Regions from separate parts of the Luteibacter sp. P4_E6 genome, predicted to be linked through region 2. Evidence: riboswitches for the same ligand, from Rfam matches in the RefSeq annotation. Region 2 holds a riboswitch; each other region holds the start of a gene.

Region 1 (8,946 bases), on a different contig from region 2:
CGAAATCTTCCGGCTCGCGCAGTCCGTCGTTGGCGGTCACGGTCATCTGCGTGACGCCGTCGGACAGCACACCCTGCGGGGAATTCACGTTGGCCGCGTTCAGTGCATTGGAAACGTCGTTGGCCGTCAGCTGCTTGGACGACAGCGCATTGGTATCCAGCTCGATGCGCACGGCATGCGGCGTGCCACCGAACACCTGCACGCGCGAGACGCCGTCGATCTGCTTCACACTGGGCATGATCAGCGTATTGACTACGTCGAACAGTTTGTCCGGCGGCATCGTCTTCGAAGTGAAGGCGACGAGGAGGACGGGAATCTGCCCGGTATCGAACTTGAAGTACTGCGGCGGCGAGGGCATGCCGGCCGGCAGATCGGCCGCGGCCGCGTTGATGGCCGCCTGCACGTCGCGTGCGGCAGCGTCAGTGCTGCGGTCCATGGTGAAGCGGACACGAACGAAGCCAGCCCCTTCGGAGCTGTTCGAGTACATCTGGTCGACGCCCGGAATCTGGCCGAGGTGGCGTTCCAGGGGCGCGATGATGGTCGACGCCATGGTCTGCGCGTTGGCACCCGGCATCTGGGTCTGGATGAATACCGCCGGCACCTCAATCGAGGGCAGCGCGGCCACGCCAAGCAGCATGTATGCGATCGCACCGGCAAGGGTCAGGCCCGCCGCAAGCAGCGACGTACCTCTCGGCCGGCGAATGAATGGTGCAAAAAAGTTCACGACACTTCCTGTGATCGCGGGAAGCATACCCGCGCCCGTGGACTTTATGACGGCAGCGCGACGGTGTCGCGTGTGCCTTTAGTGGGGGCCCTGCCGGAAGGCAGGGGTGTCGCGTTCATTTATATCGAGGCAAAACATAGGGAATCGCCGCTGAAGCGGCTCCCACACAGAGCCTGGCACCTTCCATCACAAGGCTTGGCACCTTCCATGGTCAGGCAGGTCTCATGTGGGAGCCGATTTATCGGCGATGGGGGTGACTCAACGCGCCGGCGAATACCGCACGGTCAGGTAATAGGTCCGCCCCAGCTGGTTGTAATACGCCGCGGTCTCATAGCGACGATCGAACGCATTGGCCAGGCGACCCTGGACGCTCCAGTCGCTATCCACGTGCCAGGTGGCACGAACATCCGCCGTCGCGTAGCCGCCCAGGCGTGTCGTATTCGCGGCATCGTCGTAGCTGTAACCGGCGGAGTAGACCGAGCCACCGACGGTGAAGGCGCCGAGATCGCGGTCCACGTCCACGCGGGCCGTACGCTTGGGACGGCGTGCCAGGAGGTTGTTGTACTCGTCACCGCTGTCACGGTCCTTCGGCTGCTGCAGGGTGGCGTAGCCACGCAGGTGCCAGCCGTCCACGTCCGCGCCCAGCTGTCCTTCAACGCCACGGATGCGTGCCTTGCTGACATTGATCGGCAGGAAGTTCGCATCGAAGCCGATCAGGTCGTTCACCCGCGTCTGGTAGGCGTTCACCGCCCAGTTCCAGATGCCCGGGCGGGCCGACAGGCCGATCTCGGCCGTGCGCGACTTCTCCGGGCTCAGGTTCACCGGCGCGCCGTACGGGTAGTACTCGTCGTTGAAGGTCGGCGCGTGGAACGCGGTGCCGTAGGAGGCGGTGACCTTCATGCCGTTGTCGAAGCGGAAGCCGTACGCGGCCTGGCCGGTGGTGTGGTTGCCGAACTGGTTGTTGTGGTCGTGACGTGCCGACAGCTGGATCTCATTGGCGCCGAAGATGCCCTGGTACAGCGCGAACACGCCGGTGTTCTCGCGCGTGTCCTTCAGGTAATCCGTGTCGCTCTTCAGCTTCTCCTGCTGGAAGTCCACGCCGACGCTGAGCGTCTGGCCCGGAGCGAGCGTGAAATCGTTCTGCCAGGAGGCCTGGTTGCGCTTGGAGTACAGGTAACCCACGCGCGCCTTGTCGACGCCGTAGTTCACGAAGTCCAGGGTCTTGTCGGCGCCGTTGAGGTAGTTGTCGGCGCGGTCCTGGTTCTGGCCCAGGCTGATCGACATGCGCCAGTTCTCCAGCGCGTTGAACGCGAGCTTGGTGCCGGCGACCTGCTGCGAGCGGCGGGTCAGGTTCTGGAAGTCACCGTCGTATTCGATGTCGCCCTTGCTACGCAGCCAGCTGCCGGTGAGCTCCGTACCGTCGTCCCAGCGGTAGCCGCCGGAGAGCGCGCCGTTATAGGTGCGGTAGGCGTCATGGTCGGGTTCGTCGGTGAAGCAGCCTTTGAAGGCCTCGCCCGCACCGACACGGCAGGCATTGATGCCCGAGGTGTACTGGCCGCCGAGGCTGGCGTTGTACCAGCTGTGCTGCGTGCCACCGGACAGGCCGAACTGGCCGTCGGTGTAGCCGTGGCTGCCACCGGTGACCGACACCGAAGGCGTGGGCGCTTCGCCGGCCTGGCCGTGGCGGGTGAAGATCTGGATGACGCCACCGATGGCGTCCGAGCCATACAGGCTCGACTGCGGGCCGCGAACGATCTCGATGTGGTCGATCTGGTCCACCGGCAGCTGCTCGTAGGCCGGGATGCCGGCACCGACCGTGCCGACGCGCACACCGTCCAATAGGACCAGGGTGTGCGAGGAGTTGGTGCCGCGCATGAACAACGATGTCTGCTGGCCGATGCCACCGGTGTTCGCCATGACGATGCCCGGCAGGCCGGTGAGCAGGTCCTGCACGCTGACCGGCTGCAGGCGCTCGATGTCCTCGCGGGTGATCAGCGTGACCGGGGCGAGCACTTCGTCGAGCGGCGTGGCCGCACGGTTGGCCGTGACCACCACCGGATCGAGCTTCTCGGCGGGAGCGTCGGCCGCGTGGGTGGCGGCGATGGACGACAGCAGGGCCATCGCGAGCAGGGTCTTCTTCATGGAGCCGTTTCCTTAGTGCGTCGCTAAAGGCGAAACGGAGGACAAACGGCGAACGGCATGCGGGCACGGATCGACCCGGAACGCTGTCCGGATCCGCCCTCCGCGAATCGCCCAACATAAAACGCCCCGCGAGTGTCGCGAGGCGAATGCRTCGGGCCGGTCTCCGGACTCGCGTCAGCCACCTGCCGTGGCGGAACCCGGCGCCTTCCCGCTTTCGCAGTGGCGTATGGCCGGTTTCCGTAAAGACCTTCAGGCCTTCCTGTCGCTTACCGTTGCGGGGGCAGTGCCGGAATAGTCGCGAGGCGACGCACCGGCTTCCCGTTTCATCCCACCAGCGACCGCCGGCCGGGACACCCGAACGGCGCCACTCTAGCGGGCCGCCGGGTTCATGTCACGCGGATTTAACAAACGTGACGGTGTCAGCCGACGACGCGGACGCCACCGATCCAGGTCTCGACGACCTCGTGGTTGTGGTCCATCACGACCAGGTCGGCACGGTAGCCGGCGGCGATGTGGCCGTGGGTGGCGCCGAGGCCGAGGAAGGCGGCCGGGTAGGTCGAGGCCATGCGGGCGGCTTCGTCATAAGGCACGCCGACCATGTTGATCGTGTTGCGTACGGCCGTGGCCATGTCCAGCGCGGAGCCGGCCAGGGTGCCGTCGGCGGTCTGGCAGACACCGTCCTTCACCGTGATCGTCTCGCCCTTCAGCACGAAGGTCGGGTCGTCGGAGCCGACCGGCGGCATGGCATCGGTCACCAGCATCATCTTCTCGCGCGCCTTCGCCGCGATGGCGACACGCAAGGAAGCCGGATGCACGTGGTGGCCGTCGACAATCAGGCCGCACCAGCTGGCGGGATCCTCGAGTGCGGCGCCGACCACACCAGGTTCGCGGCTGGTGAACGGGGTCATGGCGTTGAACAGGTGCGTGAAGCCGCGAATGCCAGTGGCCAGCGCGTTACGCGTGGTGTCGTAGTCGGCGGCGGTGTGGCCGGCAGCGACGATGACGCCGTTGGCGACCAGCTCCTGCAGCACGGCGGCGCTGGCGCGTTCCGGTGCGAGGGTGAGCAGAGTCACGCCGCCGTGGCGGCGCGCGACCATCGCCACGTCACTCGCATCGGCGATGCGGAACTTGGCCGGATCGTGCACGCCCTTGCGTTCGGGCGCGATGAACGGGCCTTCGAGATGGATGCCGAGCACGCCGGGCACGCCCTGGGCCACGGCTTCGTTCACGGCGTCGATAGCCTTCGCCATGACGTCGACATCGTCGCTGATGAGGGTGGGCAGGAAGCCGGTCGTGCCGAACTTCGCATGCGCCTCGCCGATCCTGCGGATCGCATCGACGGTGGGTACGTCGTTGAACAGCACGCCACCGCCGCCGTTGACCTGGCAGTCGATAAAGCCGGGTAGCAGGGTGCGGCCACCGAGATCGTGGCGTTCCGCCGCGCGCACGCGCGGATCGGATGGCAGCGCGAGACCGGTGATTTTTCCGTCGTCGATGAGGACGGCAAAGCCACCCTGGAATCCGTTATCGGTAAGGACGCGGCCGTTGACGAGGGCGAGGGTCATACGAGGAACTCCATGAATCAGACGGTTTCCGTCACCTTGTTCAGGTGCGGCGGGACGTCGGGATTGAAGCCACGGCGCAGTGCGAGGGCGGCGGTGGCGCGATAGAAGCTCTGCACGGTGACCAGCACCGCGGCGATGGGTGCCGTGGCGACGAGCGGGAGGATGTCGTCACCCGTGGCACCCGGCGCGGCTACCCACACCTTGGCACCGCGCTTGCGGAACTCGGCGGCGACCTCGAGCACGCCGGGCAGGGTGTCGTCGTTCTGCGCGAAGAACAGCACCGGAAAATGGGGGCCAACCAGGGCCATCGGGCCGTGCTTCACCTCGGCCGCGCTGAAGGCTTCGGCATGCAGCCCACAGGTTTCCTTGAACTTGAGCGCGGCCTCGAGCGCACCGGCGAAACCAAAACCACGACCGACGACGAACAGGTTGTGCGCATCCACCAGCCCGTCGGTGAGTGCCGACCAGTCGGCGTTCCAACCGTGACGAAGCTGGGCGGGCAGCGCGGTGATCGCATCGGCGATCTCGGGCTTGCCGCTCCACCGGGCGGCGATGTGCAGGATGGCGAACAGCGCGCCGAGATAACTCTTGGTCGCGGCGACGCTGGTTTCCGGTCCGGCGTGCAGGGGCACGACGACGTCGGCGACATCGGCAAGCGGCGAATCCACCACGTTGACCAGCGCGACCACGTAGGCACCCGCCTTTTTCGCGGCCTCGGCATTGCGGACCAGGTCGGGGCTCTTGCCGGACTGCGAGACGGCCACATAGAGCGCGCCGTCGAGGCGCTGCGCCGCGTGGTAAATCGAGGTGACCGACGGCGAGGCCGACGCGGTGACGACGCCGAGCTGGGTTTCAAACACGTACTTGGCGTACATGGCCGCGTGATCCGAGCTGCCACGTGCGCAGGTGATGACCATGCGCGGCGGTGTGGCGCGCAGGCGCTCGGCGAGCGCCCCGATCACGGCTTCGTTGTTGGCAAGTTGCCGCTCGACGACCTCGGCGGTCTCGTGCGCTTCGCGGAACATCAGGGTGTCTTGCGGCTGGATCGTCATGGTCTGGTTGGCTCGTTAGTCGCTTTGCAGTTCGGCGACGAAGTCATAGATGTCCCCGCGGTACCAGGAACAGGTGAATTCGACGATCCGGCCGTCGTCGAGAAAGCTGCGGCGTTCGATGCTGAGTCCCGCGCTGCCGGCGCTCAGGCGCAGCAGTCGCGTCTGCGCGGGGCCGAGCACGACGGCACGCAGGCGTTGCAAGGCACGAAGCGGGCGGTTGCCCAGCTTGTCCAGGGCCTCGTAGAGCGAATCCTCGACCAGGTTCGGGTCGGGCAGGAGCGACAACGGCACAGCGCTGCGCTCGATGGCCAGCGGTTCGTCGCCGGCATAGCGCAGGCGATGCAGGCGGACCACCTGGGTGCCCGGCGACAGGTTCATCGCCATGGATTCCTCGGGGGTGACTTCGCCGATCGCCCGTTCGAAGAACTCGGAGCGCGGGTTGAGGCCGCGCGCACGCAGGTCCTCGGTGAAGCTGGTCATCCGCGAGAGCGGCTTGACGATACGTTCGGAGACGAAGGTGCCGGCGCCGTGGCGCTGGGTGAGCAGGCCGTCCTCGACCAGGCCACCGATGGCCTTGCGTACGGTGACCCGGGACAGGGTGAGGGCCCTGGCGAGATCACGTTCGCTGGGCAGTGCATGGCCGACCTGCACCTCGCCGTTCTCGATCACGTTGCGAATAGCCCGACGCAGGCGCATGTACGCCAGCGGCAGCCGGGCGGCCGGGTCGTGCTGCAGGCGCTGGTATTCGGCGACGAGGGCGATTTCCATTTCCTGAAGATACCAATACCCGACCACTGGGGCAAGCGCGTGCAAGTTCGTCCATACCACCGGAGGATTCAAACAGTCGTTTGCACGATCCAAATGGGCGCTGGAAACGTTTCCGTTGGGTAATCGTGCCGCCAATGGCGGCGAAACGCCGCGGCGATTGGTACGGGGCTGGTATGACCTGGTATGTCACTGGTACGATCCGGTGGCATCTTCCCTCGACGTTGAACAGGCCACTGTCGTGAGCGCACAACTCCTGCCGATCGAGCCGTTCGATCTGGTCATTTTCGGCGGCACCGGCGACCTCGCCGTCCGCAAGCTCCTCCCCGCCATGTACCACCGGTTCGTCGACGGCCAGATCCAGCCGAGCAGCCGGATCATCGGTGTCGCCCGCGAAGGTCTCGACGACGCCGGGTATCGTGAGCAGGTCCGCGTCGCCATCGAGAAAGGCGTGGCCCACGTGGCCAAGGCCCAGCTCGACGCCTTCATCGCGATGATCGGCTACCGCTCGCTGGACGCCCGCAAGGCCGACGGCTGGGACGAGTTCTCGGCCCTCATGGCCGCGCAGCCGACGCATATCCGCGTGTTCTATCTCTCGACCGCGCCGGACATCTTCACCGACATCTGCCAGCGACTCGGCTCGTTGGGCCTCAACGGCGAACGCTCGCGCGTGGTGCTGGAAAAGCCGATCGGCCGCGACCTGCAGAGCGCCAACGCGATCAACGACGCGGTCGCCGGCTACTTCACCGAATCGCAGACCTACCGCATCGATCATTACCTCGGTAAGGAGACGGTGCAGAACCTGCTGGCGCTGCGCTTCGGCAACGCGCTGTTCGAGCCGCTGTGGAATGCCCAGCACATCGACCACGTGCAGATCACCGTCGCCGAAACCGTGGGCGTCGGCCATCGCGCCGGCTACTACGACCGTGCCGGTGCCCTGCGCGACATGGTCCAGAACCATATCCTGCAGCTGTTGTGCATGCTCGCCATGGAGCCGCCGTCGTCGCTGGAGCCGGATGCCGTGCGCGACGAGAAGCTCAAGGTGCTGCGGTCGCTGCGTCCGATCGATGCGAGCAACGCTGGCCTACTCACCGTGCGCGGCCAGTACCGTGCCGGCGCGGCCGAAGGCCAGAGCGTCCCGGGTTACCTGGACGAACTGGGCAGCGACCAGTCCAAGACCGAAACCTTCGTCGCCCTCAAGGCGGAGATCGGTAACTGGCGCTGGGCTGGTGTGCCGTTCTACCTGCGCACCGGCAAGCGCCTTCCCAGTCGCGTTTCGGAAATCGTGGTGACGTTCCGTGCGCTGCCGCATTCCATCTTCGATCCCGCCAATGGTCCGCTGCTGCCGAATCGCCTGACGCTGCGTCTGCAGCCGGACGAAGGCGTGAAGCTGTGGCTGACCATCAAGCATCCGGGTCCGGGTGGCCTGCGCCTGCGTCACGTGCCGCTCGACATGAGCTTCGCGGCGGCGTTCGGCATCCAGCAACCGGATGCCTACGAGCGCCTGATCCTCGACGTGGTGCGCGGCAACCCGACCCTGTTCATGCGTCGCGACGAAGTCGAGGCCGCATGGAACTGGGCCGGTCCCATCCTCCAGGCGTGGGAAGGCGGCGGCGAGACGCCGAAGCCGTACACCGCGGGTACCTGGGGTCCGAGCGCCGCCGTGGCGCTCATCGAACGTGATGGCCGTACCTGGGCCGAGGACGCTGCCTGATGAACGCAAAAGTGAACCGCCATGAATTCGCCGATCGCCTGACCCTCGGCGACACGCTGGCCAAAGATATCGCGAGCAAGCTCGATGCCGCCGTCAAGGCACGCGGCAAAGCCAGTCTCGCCGTCAGCGGCGGCAGCACGCCGAAGCTGATGTTCGCCGTGCTGGCCGAGCAGGAAATCGACTGGTCCAAGGTCACGATCACCCTGGTCGACGAGCGCTGGGTGGATGAAGACAACGAGCGCTCCAACGCGCGCCTCGTCAAGAAAACGCTGATCGCGCACGAAGCACACGTCGCCGGTTTCCAGCCGCTGTTCGACAAGGCGCATGCGGACGATGTCGACGCCGCGCTCGCGGGCGTCGGCGCAAAGGTCGACGCACTCGGCAAGCCGTTCGACGTCGTCGTGCTCGGCATGGGTCCGGATGGTCATACCGCTTCGTTCTTCCCCGGCGGCGACCATCTCGCCCAGGCGCTCGACCTCGACGGCAAGCAGAGCGTCCTGTCGATGCGCGCCGACGGTGCCGGTGAGCCGCGCATCACGCTCAGCCTGCCCCGTGTACTCGATACGCGCGCGCTCTACCTGCACATCGAAGGCAACGACAAGAAAGAGATCCTCGGCAAGGCGCTTGCCGGCGAAGATTTCCCGATCGCCGCGGTGCTCAAGCAGGACCGTGTCGCCGTCGACGTGTACTGGTCGCCCTGAGCCTGCTTTTTACCTGAGCTTTGCAAGCCATCGTGCCGCGCGGGATACGCGCGGCCCGGGTCGCCCCGGCGGGGGCCGGCGACCCCACTACGTAGCCACGCGGGACTGCCATGAACATCCACCCTATCCTCGCCGAGGTAACTCAGCGAATCGTCGAGCGTAGCCACGCCTCGCGCGCCGCCTTCCTCACGAAGATCGAAGGCGCACGCGGCAAAGGTGCGAAGCGACATCACCTCTCGTGCGGCAACCTTGCCCACGGTTTCGCCGCCTGCGGCGAGAACGA
Region 2 (4,922 bases):
GAGCGCCATTGCCTTGATTGGGTCCACTTCCGGCGCGAGCTATTTCTACGAACGGATTGGCACATCGATCGGCCTCGACATCGCCAAGGCGCCATCCGGGCACTGGATCTTGCAACATAAGGATGAGCATGGCGTGGTTCTCGAGACGTTCGATCTGGTGCCGACGAAGTCGGGCGGATTCTCCGGAACCTGGACGCAGGCTGCGAAACCGGGGCTCCCGGTTGTCTTGCAATAATTGCGGCAGACACTCTGCCGTCGTTATTGAGTGGGGTTGACTGACACTGTATCGTCTGACGCGGTTCAAGCCTTGCCAGGGAGGCTGCTGAAACTCCCGGCCCACCAGCCCGAGCGCCTTCATGCAAATTCACGGACGTATCTGCCGCCTGACCCTCTTCTCAATAGCCGTGTGGTTCTCGCAGAGCCTGTCTGCCGCCACCCTGGACGCGTCGCATTTGCCCGTGGTGAAAGGCGCCACGTTCGAGGTGGTGCTGGCCAAGCCCGACGATTCATCCGCACGCTACGAGAAGCCGCTCCCGCTGGAAAAGCTCCCCTTCCAATACCGCAACGACAAATACAATTCGATCGGAACGGCGTTCGCCATTGGCAAGAACCGTTTCGTCACGGCTTTCCACGTGGTCATTGACGGCATTGGCGGCCGTTCGGGTCCGCCTTTGCTACGTGACGCGGACGGCAAGGTCTTTGCCATCGACAAGGTCGTCGGATTTTCCCTGGCGCAAGATTTTGTGGTCTTCACCGTGGCCAACGCGCCGGACGTGAAACCCCTGGCCGTCGACCGTGGTAACCATCTCAACGAGGCGGTTTACGCGGTCGGTAATGCGTTGGGCACAGGCGTCGTGGTACGCGATGGCCTGTACACGTCCGATACGCCGGAAGACGAGAATGGCCAGTGGAAGTGGATCCGCTTCTCGGCGGCCGCATCGCCAGGCAATAGCGGCGGCCCCCTCCTGGACAAGGACGGGAAGGTGATCGGCGTGGTGTTGCGCAAGTCGCCCAACGAAAACCTCAACTTCGCGCTGCCCATCAGTCTGGTTCTGGATGCGCCGACGAAATCGGTGGACTCGGAAAGGCGTGCCTCGGGCCGTGCCATCTTCATGGACGCGACCCAGGATGGGATCTTCCGCGTGCATGTCGACCTGCCACTTACTTTTGACGATTTCGCCAAGAGTTACCTGGCGCAGGCCGACACCTTTTTCGATTCCCAGTGGAAGGAGCTTCTCGGCCGGGAGGATGCCAACATGTTTCCCAAGGGTGATGGCAGCAAAAAAATCCTTGCCGCCGGTGCGCCGCTCGATGCCTACCCCATGGCACTTCGTCGTGGTGCTAACAACGAGTGGACCTACTGGATACCCGAGCACGCGAAGTCAGCACTTCCAGGCAATGGCTTCGTCGATGCCGGCCTGTTGGGGAAAGTCATACTGCTGCATGTGCGAAAGCCAGACGATCTGCCCCTGGCCAAGCTGTACTCCGACGCCGCCGGCCTCGTGGACCTGATCTTCAAAGCCTCCACGTTCACGCGTGACGTGGGCGACGAGAAAGTCAGGATGACGTCGCTCGGGTCGCCCATCAGCGACGTTGTCGTCGTCGATCGATGGCATCGGCGTTGGCAGCATCGCGACTTTGCCTTCCCGGCTATCGACGCCGTGCTCGAGGTGTACTCGCTACCCGTGCCCGACGGTTATGTCGTTCTCCTGTCGAAGACGCAGTCGCGTTTCCGGCACGCCGATAGCGTCCAGACCGAAACCCTCCTCGGACTGATCTCCACGACCTACGACGGTAGCTTCGCTGCCTGGAAGGAATTCCTCCAGCAAGGTGACTGGGTGCCCACGGAGCTGGCCTCTGCGAATCTCGCCATCGACTTCGGCAAGCGGTTTTCCATCGCGCCGGCGGGATTCTCGCTTAGCTATGGCCCGGATTTGCAGCCGATCGAAGCCAACGGTGAGCTCGCCGTCAGCTACGGCTATCTGGGACGCGACGGCAGCGCGACGCTGGGTATCGCGGGCATTAGCGCTCAGCCGGATATGGACAAGTACACCGCCGTACGCATCAATCGGCATCCGAAGCCATTCCCTGACTCGCCGCGCGATTATCTTTCCGGCTGGAAGGACATCGTTACCCGCGCCCACCCAGGGGACGGACAGCCGTACAAGGACTCCGACATGAGCTGGGCTGGCACGACGCTCGGTACGCCTGGTGCCGATACCAACGTGCTCTACACCTTGTACTACGGAAGCGACGCCAATCCGTCGGATGCGGTCATGAAGCAGCGGCTGGCCAACGCGGTGAAAGGCGCGACGGTTCGCGAGCACTGATCGCCCTGTGGGGCGACGATGATTGACCGGTGAACACAACACCGTGCTGTGGTCGGGCAGCAAGGAATTCGATGCAACCTTTTAAGGCTTTTGGGGCACTCAGCGGCCGGCTCGGCCGCGCACCCTTCTTTTAATTGGCCATCTATGCCYCCGTGTGCCGCGTTCGGATACACTACTTGCGCCCAAGGTGATCCAAGGCTTCAGTGCCGAGGATTGAAACGGGAATCCGGTGACGTGCGCGGCCTTTCGAGGCTGCCACCATTCCGGAGCTGCCCCCGCAACGGTAGGCGAGCAAAGGTCGGCATCAAGTCACTGTGCCATAGGCATGGGAAGGCGCCGTCCGGTAGGGATTCCCTGCGCTCGCGAGCCCGGAGACCGGCCATGAGGTACACCGGACAGGCGGAGGGCCATGTCGTGGGTTGCCGTCGGCCTTTTGCCCTCCGCGATCCTGTCTTCCCGCCTCCTGTTCCTCGCCATTGATGCCGCGCGGGTAGGCGCGGTTAGCAGGAGTTGTTTTGTGTCATTTCGTTCTTCCACCCTCGCGGTCTCCATCGCGATCGCTTTGCTCGTGCCCGCTGCGGCCATCGCCGATGATGCTTCCACCGATCTGGACAAGGTCGTCGTCACGGCCAGTCGCACAGACCAGACCCAGAGCCAGGTCCTCGCCGCCTCGACGGTGATCGACCGCGCCGATATCGAGCGTCTCCAGCCGCATTCCCTGGCTGACCTGCTGCGCGGTACCCCGGGCGTGTCGATCGCCAACAACGGCGGTCCGGGCAAGGCCACGTCCGTGTTCCTGCGCGGTACCGAATCCGATCACGTGCTGGTGATGGTGGACGGGGTCAAGATCGGCTCGGCCACCTCCGGCACTGCTGCCTTCCAGGACATCCCGGTCGACCAGATCGAGCGCATCGAAATCGTGCGCGGTCCGTACTCCAGCCTTTACGGTTCGGAAGCGCTCGGTGGCGTCATCCAGATCTTCACCCGTCATCCCGAGGGCGCGTTCGTACCGAACTTCTCGGTAGGCGTGGGCTCATACGACGCGGCGAGCGGTTCCGTCGGTTTCGCCGGTCGCGGTGCGCAAGGCTGGTACTCCGTCCAGGCAACCCATGACCAGACCGACGGCATCAATGCGTGCCGCGGGAAGCCCAGCCCGGGCGGCGCCGGCTGCTTCACGTATGAGCCCGACAGGGATGGTTACAAGAATAATGCGCTGTCTTTGCTGGGCGGCTGGCGTTTCGACGACCAGTGGGACGCTGACGCCACGGCGACGCGTACGGAAGGCCGCAACCACTACGACGGCACCAGCAGCAACTTTGCCCAGTCGGCGACACAGGTATTGGGCAGCCGCGTGCGCTACAAGCCGGCGCAGGACATCCTGATCACCGCCAGCCTGAGCCGTAGCGAAGATCTTTCGACCGACTACGAGAATGGCGTTTACGCCGACACGTTCAACACGCATCGTGACCTCGCTTCCCTCCAGGCCGATCTCGGTCGCGTCGGTGAGAGCGCCGGCCTCACCACCGTGGGCTTCGATTGGCAACGCGATCGCGTGGTTGGCAGCACCGACTACCTCGTCGATGCACGCCGCAACCACGCGCTGTTTGCCGAGTGGCAGCAGGAGTACGGCGACAGCTCCGTACAGGGCAGCGTGCGTCGTGACGAGAACAGCCAGTTCGGCGGCAAGACCACCGGCAGCCTCCAGTACGGCTATGCGCTGACGAAGACCTTGCGCGTGACCGCTAGCTACGGCACCGCTTTCAAGGCGCCGACCTTCAACGACCTGTATTTCCCCGACTACGGCAATCCGGATCTGGGCCCGGAGACATCGAAGAACTGGGAGCTGGGGTTGCGGGGCACGCCGGGCTGGGGCCACTGGTCCGTCAACGGCTTCCAGAACAAGATCGACCATTTGATCGTGTTCGACTCGAGCCTGAGTGGTCCGCTGTTCCCGTTCGGCGGGGCGAATAACATCGACCGCTCGCGCATCCGTGGCGTCGAGATGGCCGCGGACACAACCATCGGTGACTGGCGCCTCGCCGGAAACGCCACCTGGCTGCAGCCGATCGACGATAGCGACGATGACACGCACGGAAACCTGCTGCCGCGTCGTGCGCGTCGCACCGCAAATATCGATGTCGACCGCAGCTTCGGCGCGTTCAGCGTCGGTGCGAGCGTGTTCGCTTCGGCCTATCGCTTCGATGACACCGCCAACGCCAACCGGCTGGGCGGCTACACGCTGACCGATCTTCGCATGGCCTATGCCTTCGCCCCGGCGTGGAAAATCGAACTGTCGGCGAACAACATTTTCGATCGTCGCTACGAGACTGCGCAGTATTACAACCAGCCGGAGCGCAACTGGATGCTGACCCTGCGTTACCAGCCCCGTTCGTAACCGTCCCACCTTCGAGGTCACCTTATGAAGCCGCTCTCACGTTCCTTGTTCACTGCTGTTGCCGGCCTGTTCGCGCTAGTGATGATCGCCACGCGCTTCAATCACTTCGGCGATGCCCTTCATCTACCCGATGCGTCCATGGCCTTGTTCTTCCTTGGCGGCATCTATCTGCGCAAGCATCTGGCCTTCGTCGGCTT
Region 3 (6,445 bases), on a different contig from region 2:
CCCTTGGCGTAAGCGTCGTCGAGCAAGGCATTGCCTGCCTCGACGGTGAGGCGACCCTGTCCGTTCATCGCGTCGCGCGCGTTGATCGCGAGGTTGAGCAGCGCGTTCTCCACGTTCGAGGGATCCACCAGGGTGTTCCACAACCCGCCGGCGATCACGGTTTCCACCTCGATGGCCTCGCCCAACGCGCGGCGCAACAGTTCGTCCATGTCGCGGACGAAGCGACCGATGTTGACGACCTTGGGTGCCAGCGGCTGGCGGCGACCGAACGCGAGCAGCTGTGCGGCAAGCTTGGAGCCGCGCGTGACACCCGCCATGGCATTGGCGACGCGACGCTCCGCGCGTTCGTTCCCGGAGACGTCGGCGGCGAGTAACTGCAGATTGCCGCTGATCACCTGGAGGAGGTTGTTGAAATCGTGGGCCACGCCGCCGGTGAGGTTACCGATCGCATCCATCTTCTGCGCCTGGCGCAACTGCTCCTGGACCACGTCCAGCGCTGCTTCGCGGTCACGCTCAGCCGAGACGTCACGGGCCACGGCGAAGATCAGGCCCTCGCTGGGCACCGCTCGCCACGAGAGCGTGCGCAAGCCACCGTCGGCGGTGCGATAGCGGTTCTCGAAGCGAAGCGTGGTCTCGCCATCGGCCAGGTGGCCGGTTTCGTCCTGGGTGCGCGAGATGTCTTCCGGGTGAACGAAGTCGAGATAGGAACGACCTAACGTGTCGCGCTCGCTCCAGCCCAGGATGGTTGTCCACGCCGGATTGACCGATAGCAGGCGGGTGTCGGTGTCGGCCACGACCAGGATGTCGCTGGAGAGAGTCCAGACCCGGTCGCGCTCGTAGGTACGCTCGACGACCTGGCGCTCGAGATCTTTGGCCAGTAGCCGGAGCTCGTGCTCGGCACGGCGCCGTTCCACGGCCACGCGCGTGCGGCTGGCTACTTCGCTGACGAAGCTGATCTCTTCCTCGGACCAGTCGCGAGGGTCCGCGTGGTTGAGGTACAGGAGGGCGACGAAGCCGCCCCGTTCCGTCACCGGCATATTGATGAAGGACAAGGCGGTGATGCCGGCCAGGGCATCGGCGGTGGCAGCCGTGCGTGGGTCCGTCCGGGCGTCGGTGATCACCGTGGTCACGCCACGTTTGAGCTCATCGATGTAGCTGCCGTAGTCGCGAAAGTGCAGTACGCCGGCGAGGGTCTGGATCCCTGGCGCATTCCAGTCTCGCTCCACCGTGATGGTTTCGGCCACCGGGTCGATCGTGCCGTAGCCGGCCCGGCTCACCTTCAGCGTCCGGCCGAGTACCTCGGCGACACGGTAGGCAATATCGATCGGATCTTCCAGATCGCGCAGCAGGTTGCCGATCTCGATCAGGGCAACGCGGCGATCTTCGGCGGCACCGGAGCCGTCGGTGCCCTCTCCCGCCGAACGGATCGTCACCGCCGCGGTGGCTGGCAAACCCGGCCGGGCTTCGAGCGATACCCGCACGTGGGCTCCATCGACCGTGGCGAGGGCCAGCTCGCGCACGCCGTTGCCTGGTATGACCAGCGGCAGCGCCGCGACAAGGCGATCGCGGCTGTCGGGGTCCCACAGGCCGAGGAACCCCGAAGGCTCGTGTTCGCGCAAGCGGGCGGTCACCCAGGCGTTGGCGTAGAGCAGCTCTCCCGAAGCCGACACGGCCGCAAAGCCAAATGGCAGGGCATCGAGCGCATGGGAAAGGAGAGTCTGGTCCTGCAATGCGAACGATGAGGGCATCTGTCGAGCAATCGTGGGAGGCTGGTGGGCGGCGATTTTATCGGTTCATTGTGGTTCCCTTTGTGTAGACGGCCTTCACAGAACCTTCATTGGCGAGCCGTCGAAAAACGCTTGACAACAGGGACTCCCCAGCCGATCAACCACCTACGCCAACACCCTACATCTTGTGTTGACGCACCCCTTCGCCAGCTATATCGTGTGTCTCGTTGGTGTCCGGAGAGGCGCGACTGCCCGTCGGACTTAATAGGGAATACCGGTGTGAATCCGGAACTGCCCCGCAGCGGTAAGTGGAAACGATCCCGTTCAATGCACTGGTCCTTCGGGGACTGGGAAGCGACGGGTAGGCGGACCGCAAGGTCCACGTCCACGAGTCCGAAGACCTGCCAGCAATCGGTGCCCGAGAGGCCTCGATAGTGGTGACGGCTTCCGCGGGGAAGCACGTCGCGGACCGGAGGCCTTCAAAGGCGCTCCGTCCCCGACATTTCCCGTGTTTTGCCCCCATCGCATCGAGCCGACCCTCGGGACGGAGGTTTGACCAAGGCCATGGGGCTGCCAACACAATGACGACGATGGATTCCGCAGCGCGCGAGCGCACCGAGACGGCCGACGCGGCCGCCACTCCCTCCGCAGCAACCGACAAGGCGCCTGCCGCCGGTTACAAGAACGACGCGCCGCCGGCCTTCGCGCTGACGCCGCCGCACAACCCCGGACAGATGCGCGTGACCAAGCGCAACGGCGGCCACGAAGTGGTCGACGTGAACAAAATCGTGCGCGCGGTGACGCGCAGCGCCGATGGCCTGTTTGCGGTCGATCCGATGCGCGTGGCGCTGAAGACGATCGGCGGCCTGTACGACGGCGCCACCACCCAGGAACTCGACCAGCTGTCGATCCGCACCTCGGCCGCGCTCACGGCCGAAGAGCCGGAATACGGCCAGCTCGCCGCGCGCCTGCTCGCCGCGTTCGTCGACAAGGAAGTGTCGGGCCAGGACATCCAGTCCTTCTCGCAGTCGATCTCGACCGGCTTCGACCTGGGCATCCTCAACGAGCGCCTCCGCGACTTCGTGCAGATCAACGCGCGCAAGCTCAACGATGCGATCGACACGACCGGTTCGCGTCGCTTCGAGTATTTCGGCCTGCGCACGGTGTACGACCGCTACCTGCTGCGCCACCCGACCAAGCGCTTCGTGATCGAAACGCCGCAGTATTTCTTCATGCGCATCGCCTGCGCGCTCGGCGGCAACGACGTGGCCGAGACGCTCGAGCTGTACCGCATGCTCTCGTCGCTGGAGTACCTGGCCAGCTCGCCGACCCTGTTCAACGCCGGCACCGCGCATGAGCAGCTGTCGTCGTGCTTCCTGCTCGACTCCCCGCAGGACGCGCTGGAATCCATCTACGCCAAGTATGGCGACGTGGCCCAGCTATCGAAGTTCGCTGGCGGCATCGGCCTGGCCTACTCGCGCATCCGCTCGCGCGGTTCGCTGATCAAAGGCACCAACGGCCATTCGAACGGCCTCGTGCCCTGGCTGAAAACGCTCGACGCCTCGGTTGCCGCGGTGAACCAGGGCGGCAAGCGCAAGGGCGCGGCCTGCGTGTACCTGGAATCCTGGCATGCGGACATCGAGGAGTTCCTCGAGTTGCGCGAGAACACCGGCGACGACGCGCGCCGCACACACAACCTCAACCTGGCCAACTGGGTCCCCGACCTGTTCATGCGCCGCGTGGAACTGGACGGCGACTGGTCGCTGTTCGATCCGAAGATCGTCCCGCATTTCGTCGACACCTGGGGCCCGACCTTCGACGCCGCCTATGAAAAGGCCGAAGCCGAAGGCCTCGCGTCGAAGTCGATCAAGGCACGCGAGCTCTACGCCCGCATGCTGCGTTCGCTGGCCCAGACCGGCAACGGCTGGATGACCTTCAAGGATCGCTCCAACGCGACCAGCAACCAGACCGCACTGCCGCAGAACGTCATCCACCTGTCCAATCTGTGCACCGAGATCCTCGAAGTGACCTCGGAAGGCGAGACGGCCGTGTGCAACCTCGGCTCGGTGAACCTCGCCCGCCACGTGGTGGATGGCCAGTTCGACTACGACAAGCTCGCCACCACCGTGCGCACCGCCGTTCGCCAGCTCAACCGCGTGATCGACCTCAACTTCTACCCGATCGCCACGGCGAAGACGGCGAACATGAAGTGGCGCCCGGTCGGCCTCGGCGTGATGGGCCTGCAGGATGTCTTCTTCAAGCTGCGCCTGCCGTTCGATTCGGAAGAAGCCCGCAAGCTGTCGACGCGTATCCAGGAAGAGATCTACTTCCACGCGCTGTCGATGTCGAACGAGATCGCCGAGCGCGACGGCCCGTTACCGGGCTTTGAAGAAACCCGTTCGGCCAACGGTGAAATGCAGTTCGACTACTGGCCGGCCGCCACGCCGACCGATGCCGACGGCCGCTGGGCCGATCTGCGCGAGAAGATCAAGGCCAAGGGCCTGCGCAACTCGCTGCTCATCGCCATCGCGCCGACGGCAACCATCGCCTCGATCGCCGGCTGCTACGAGTGCATCGAGCCGCAGGTGTCGAACCTGTTCAAGCGCGAAACACTGTCGGGCGACTTCCTGGTGGTCAACCGCTACCTGGTCGACGAGCTGAAGACGCTGGGCCTGTGGACCGGCGAAGTGCGCGACCAGATCAAGCTCGCCGAAGGCTCGGTGCAGGGCATCACGGCGATCCCGGCACGGCTGCGCGAGGTGTACCGCACCACCTGGGAACTGCCGCAGAAGGCGCTGATCGACCTCGCCGCCGCGCGCGGTGCGTACATCGACCAGAGCCAGTCGCTGAACCTCTTCATGGAGAACCCGAACATCGGCCAGCTCTCCTCCATGTACATGTACGCGTGGAAGTCCGGCGTCAAGACGACCTACTACCTGCGCTCGCGTCCGGCTACGCGTATTGCCAAGACCACGGTCAGCTCCCCGGCCGCCGTGCAGGCACCGATCGCCCCGGCCGCGGATGCACAGGAACAGGCCGAAGCCGCGGTGTTCTGCTCGCTGGAGAACCCCGAGTACTGCGAAGCCTGCCAGTAACAGTAGAGAAATGTAGGAGCCGATTCATCGGCGATAGGGGTACCGGAAACCTGTGGGAGCCGGCTATTGCCGGCGATCCCGCGGCAGCGGGCCAGACCGACGCAAGCACCCATCGCCGCTGAAGCGGCTCCCACAAAAGCCGCTCATTCTTTCCAGAGGTACCCGATGTCCGCTGCACCGATCACCCGCGACTCCAACATCCTCGAGCCCGGCTTCGAACTGACGCTGCGGCCGATGAAGTATCCGCAGTTCTACGAGATGTACCGCTCCGCCATCCGCAACACCTGGACGGTGGAAGAAGTGGACTTCTCGCTGGACACGTCGGACCTGAAGTCGAAGATGTCGGACGCGGATCGCCACCTCATCCATCGCCTCGTGGCCTTCTTCGCCACCGGCGACACGATCGTGTCGAACAATCTCGTGCTGAATCTCTACCAGCACATCAATTCGCCCGAAGCGCGCATGTACCTCTCGCGCCAGCTTTACGAGGAAGCGCTGCACGTGCAGTTCTACCTCACGCTGCTCGACACCTATATCCCGGAACCGTCGGAGCGCAACAGGGCATTCGCGGCGATCGAGAGCATCCCGTCCATCGCAGCGAAGGGCGAGTTCTGCTTCAAGTGGATCGACTCCATCCAGGGCCTCAACCGCCTGGACACCCGCGAACACCGTCGCCAGTTCCTGCTCAACCTGATCTGCTTCGCCGCGTGCATCGAAGGCCTGTTCTTCTTCGCCGCGTTTGCTTACGTGTACTACCTGCGTTCGCGCGGTCTGCTGCACGGCCTGGCTTCGGGCACCAACTGGGTGTTCCGTGACGAGTCCGGCCACATGGCCTTTGCCTTCGAAGTCGTACGCACCGTGCGCGAGCAGGAACCGGATCTGTTCGACGACGAGATGCGCATGCAGGTCGAAGCGATGCTCGAAGACGCCATCGCCTGCGAAACGCTGTTCGCCCAGGACGTGCTCTCGGGCGGCGTCGCCGGCCTGTCGGTCACCGACATGCGCCAGTACCTCGAGTACTGCGCCGACCAGCGCCTTGTGCAGCTGGACATGCCGAAGAAGTACGGCTCGAAGAACCCGTTCGACTTCATGGACCTGCAGGACGTCCAGGAACTGACCAACTTCTTCGAGCGCCGCGTCTCGTCGTACCAGGTCGGAGTGGAAGGCGAAGTCGCCTTCGACCAGTCGTTCTAAGAATCTGGAACCTGGCGGAGATGAACCTGTGGGAGCCGGCTATCTGCCGGCGATCCCGCGGCAGCGGGCCAGATAGAGGCAAGCACCATCGCCGCTGAAGCGGCTCCCACAGTAAAGCGGTTTTGAGGCAGCGGCTGTATCATTGCTGCACTGCAACAGGAACAGCCTCATGACCGACATCGCCCGCCCCACCGAGGCCCGCCTCCTCGAAATCGTCTTCCCCGACCACACCAACCACCTCGGCACGCTGTTCGGCGGCCAGGCTTTGGCGTGGATGGATAAAGCGGCCTTCCTTGCCGCCTCCCGCTACTCCCGCCAGATCGTCGTCACCGCCCGATCGGAACAGGTCGACTTCCACGTTCCGGTGCGCAAGGGACAGATGGTCGAGCTGATCGCCACGGTCGTGTCGGTGGGCCGCACCTCGATGAA

Evidence for each region. Region 2 has a riboswitch for cobalamin ahead of btuB (TonB-dependent vitamin B12 receptor). Riboswitches for the same ligand answer to the same signal wherever they lie in the genome.
Region 1: another riboswitch for cobalamin. It lies ahead of AC1DT2_RS01235 (TonB-dependent receptor domain-containing protein); the one in region 2 lies ahead of btuB (TonB-dependent vitamin B12 receptor).
Region 3: another riboswitch for cobalamin. It lies ahead of AC1DT2_RS04020 (ribonucleoside-diphosphate reductase subunit alpha); the one in region 2 lies ahead of btuB (TonB-dependent vitamin B12 receptor).

What each region holds. Positions count from the first base shown of each region.
Region 1 is NZ_JBFUJE010000007.1:2,371-11,316, reverse strand. It holds gene AC1DT2_RS01240 (efflux RND transporter permease subunit) at 1-724, opposite strand, end outside; gene AC1DT2_RS01235 (TonB-dependent receptor domain-containing protein) at 983-2,866, opposite strand; cobalamin riboswitch at 3,004-3,239, opposite strand; gene nagA (N-acetylglucosamine-6-phosphate deacetylase) at 3,286-4,431, opposite strand; gene AC1DT2_RS01225 (SIS domain-containing protein) at 4,449-5,483, opposite strand; gene AC1DT2_RS01220 (GntR family transcriptional regulator) at 5,499-6,251, opposite strand; gene zwf (glucose-6-phosphate dehydrogenase) at 6,490-7,962, shown strand; gene pgl (6-phosphogluconolactonase) at 7,962-8,663, shown strand; gene edd (phosphogluconate dehydratase) at 8,774-8,946, shown strand, end outside.
Region 2 is NZ_JBFUJE010000119.1:4,649-9,570, forward strand. It holds gene AC1DT2_RS09710 (hypothetical protein) at 1-235, shown strand, start outside; gene AC1DT2_RS09715 (S1 family peptidase) at 357-2,330, shown strand; cobalamin riboswitch at 2,499-2,728, shown strand; gene btuB (TonB-dependent vitamin B12 receptor) at 2,848-4,725, shown strand; partial or broken gene AC1DT2_RS09725 (hypothetical protein) at 4,750-4,922, shown strand, end outside.
Region 3 is NZ_JBFUJE010000031.1:13,880-20,324, forward strand. It holds gene AC1DT2_RS04015 (hybrid sensor histidine kinase/response regulator) at 1-1,748, opposite strand, end outside; cobalamin riboswitch at 1,939-2,150, shown strand; gene AC1DT2_RS04020 (ribonucleoside-diphosphate reductase subunit alpha) at 2,309-4,822, shown strand; gene AC1DT2_RS04025 (ribonucleotide-diphosphate reductase subunit beta) at 4,988-6,016, shown strand; gene AC1DT2_RS04030 (acyl-CoA thioesterase) at 6,186-6,445, shown strand, end outside.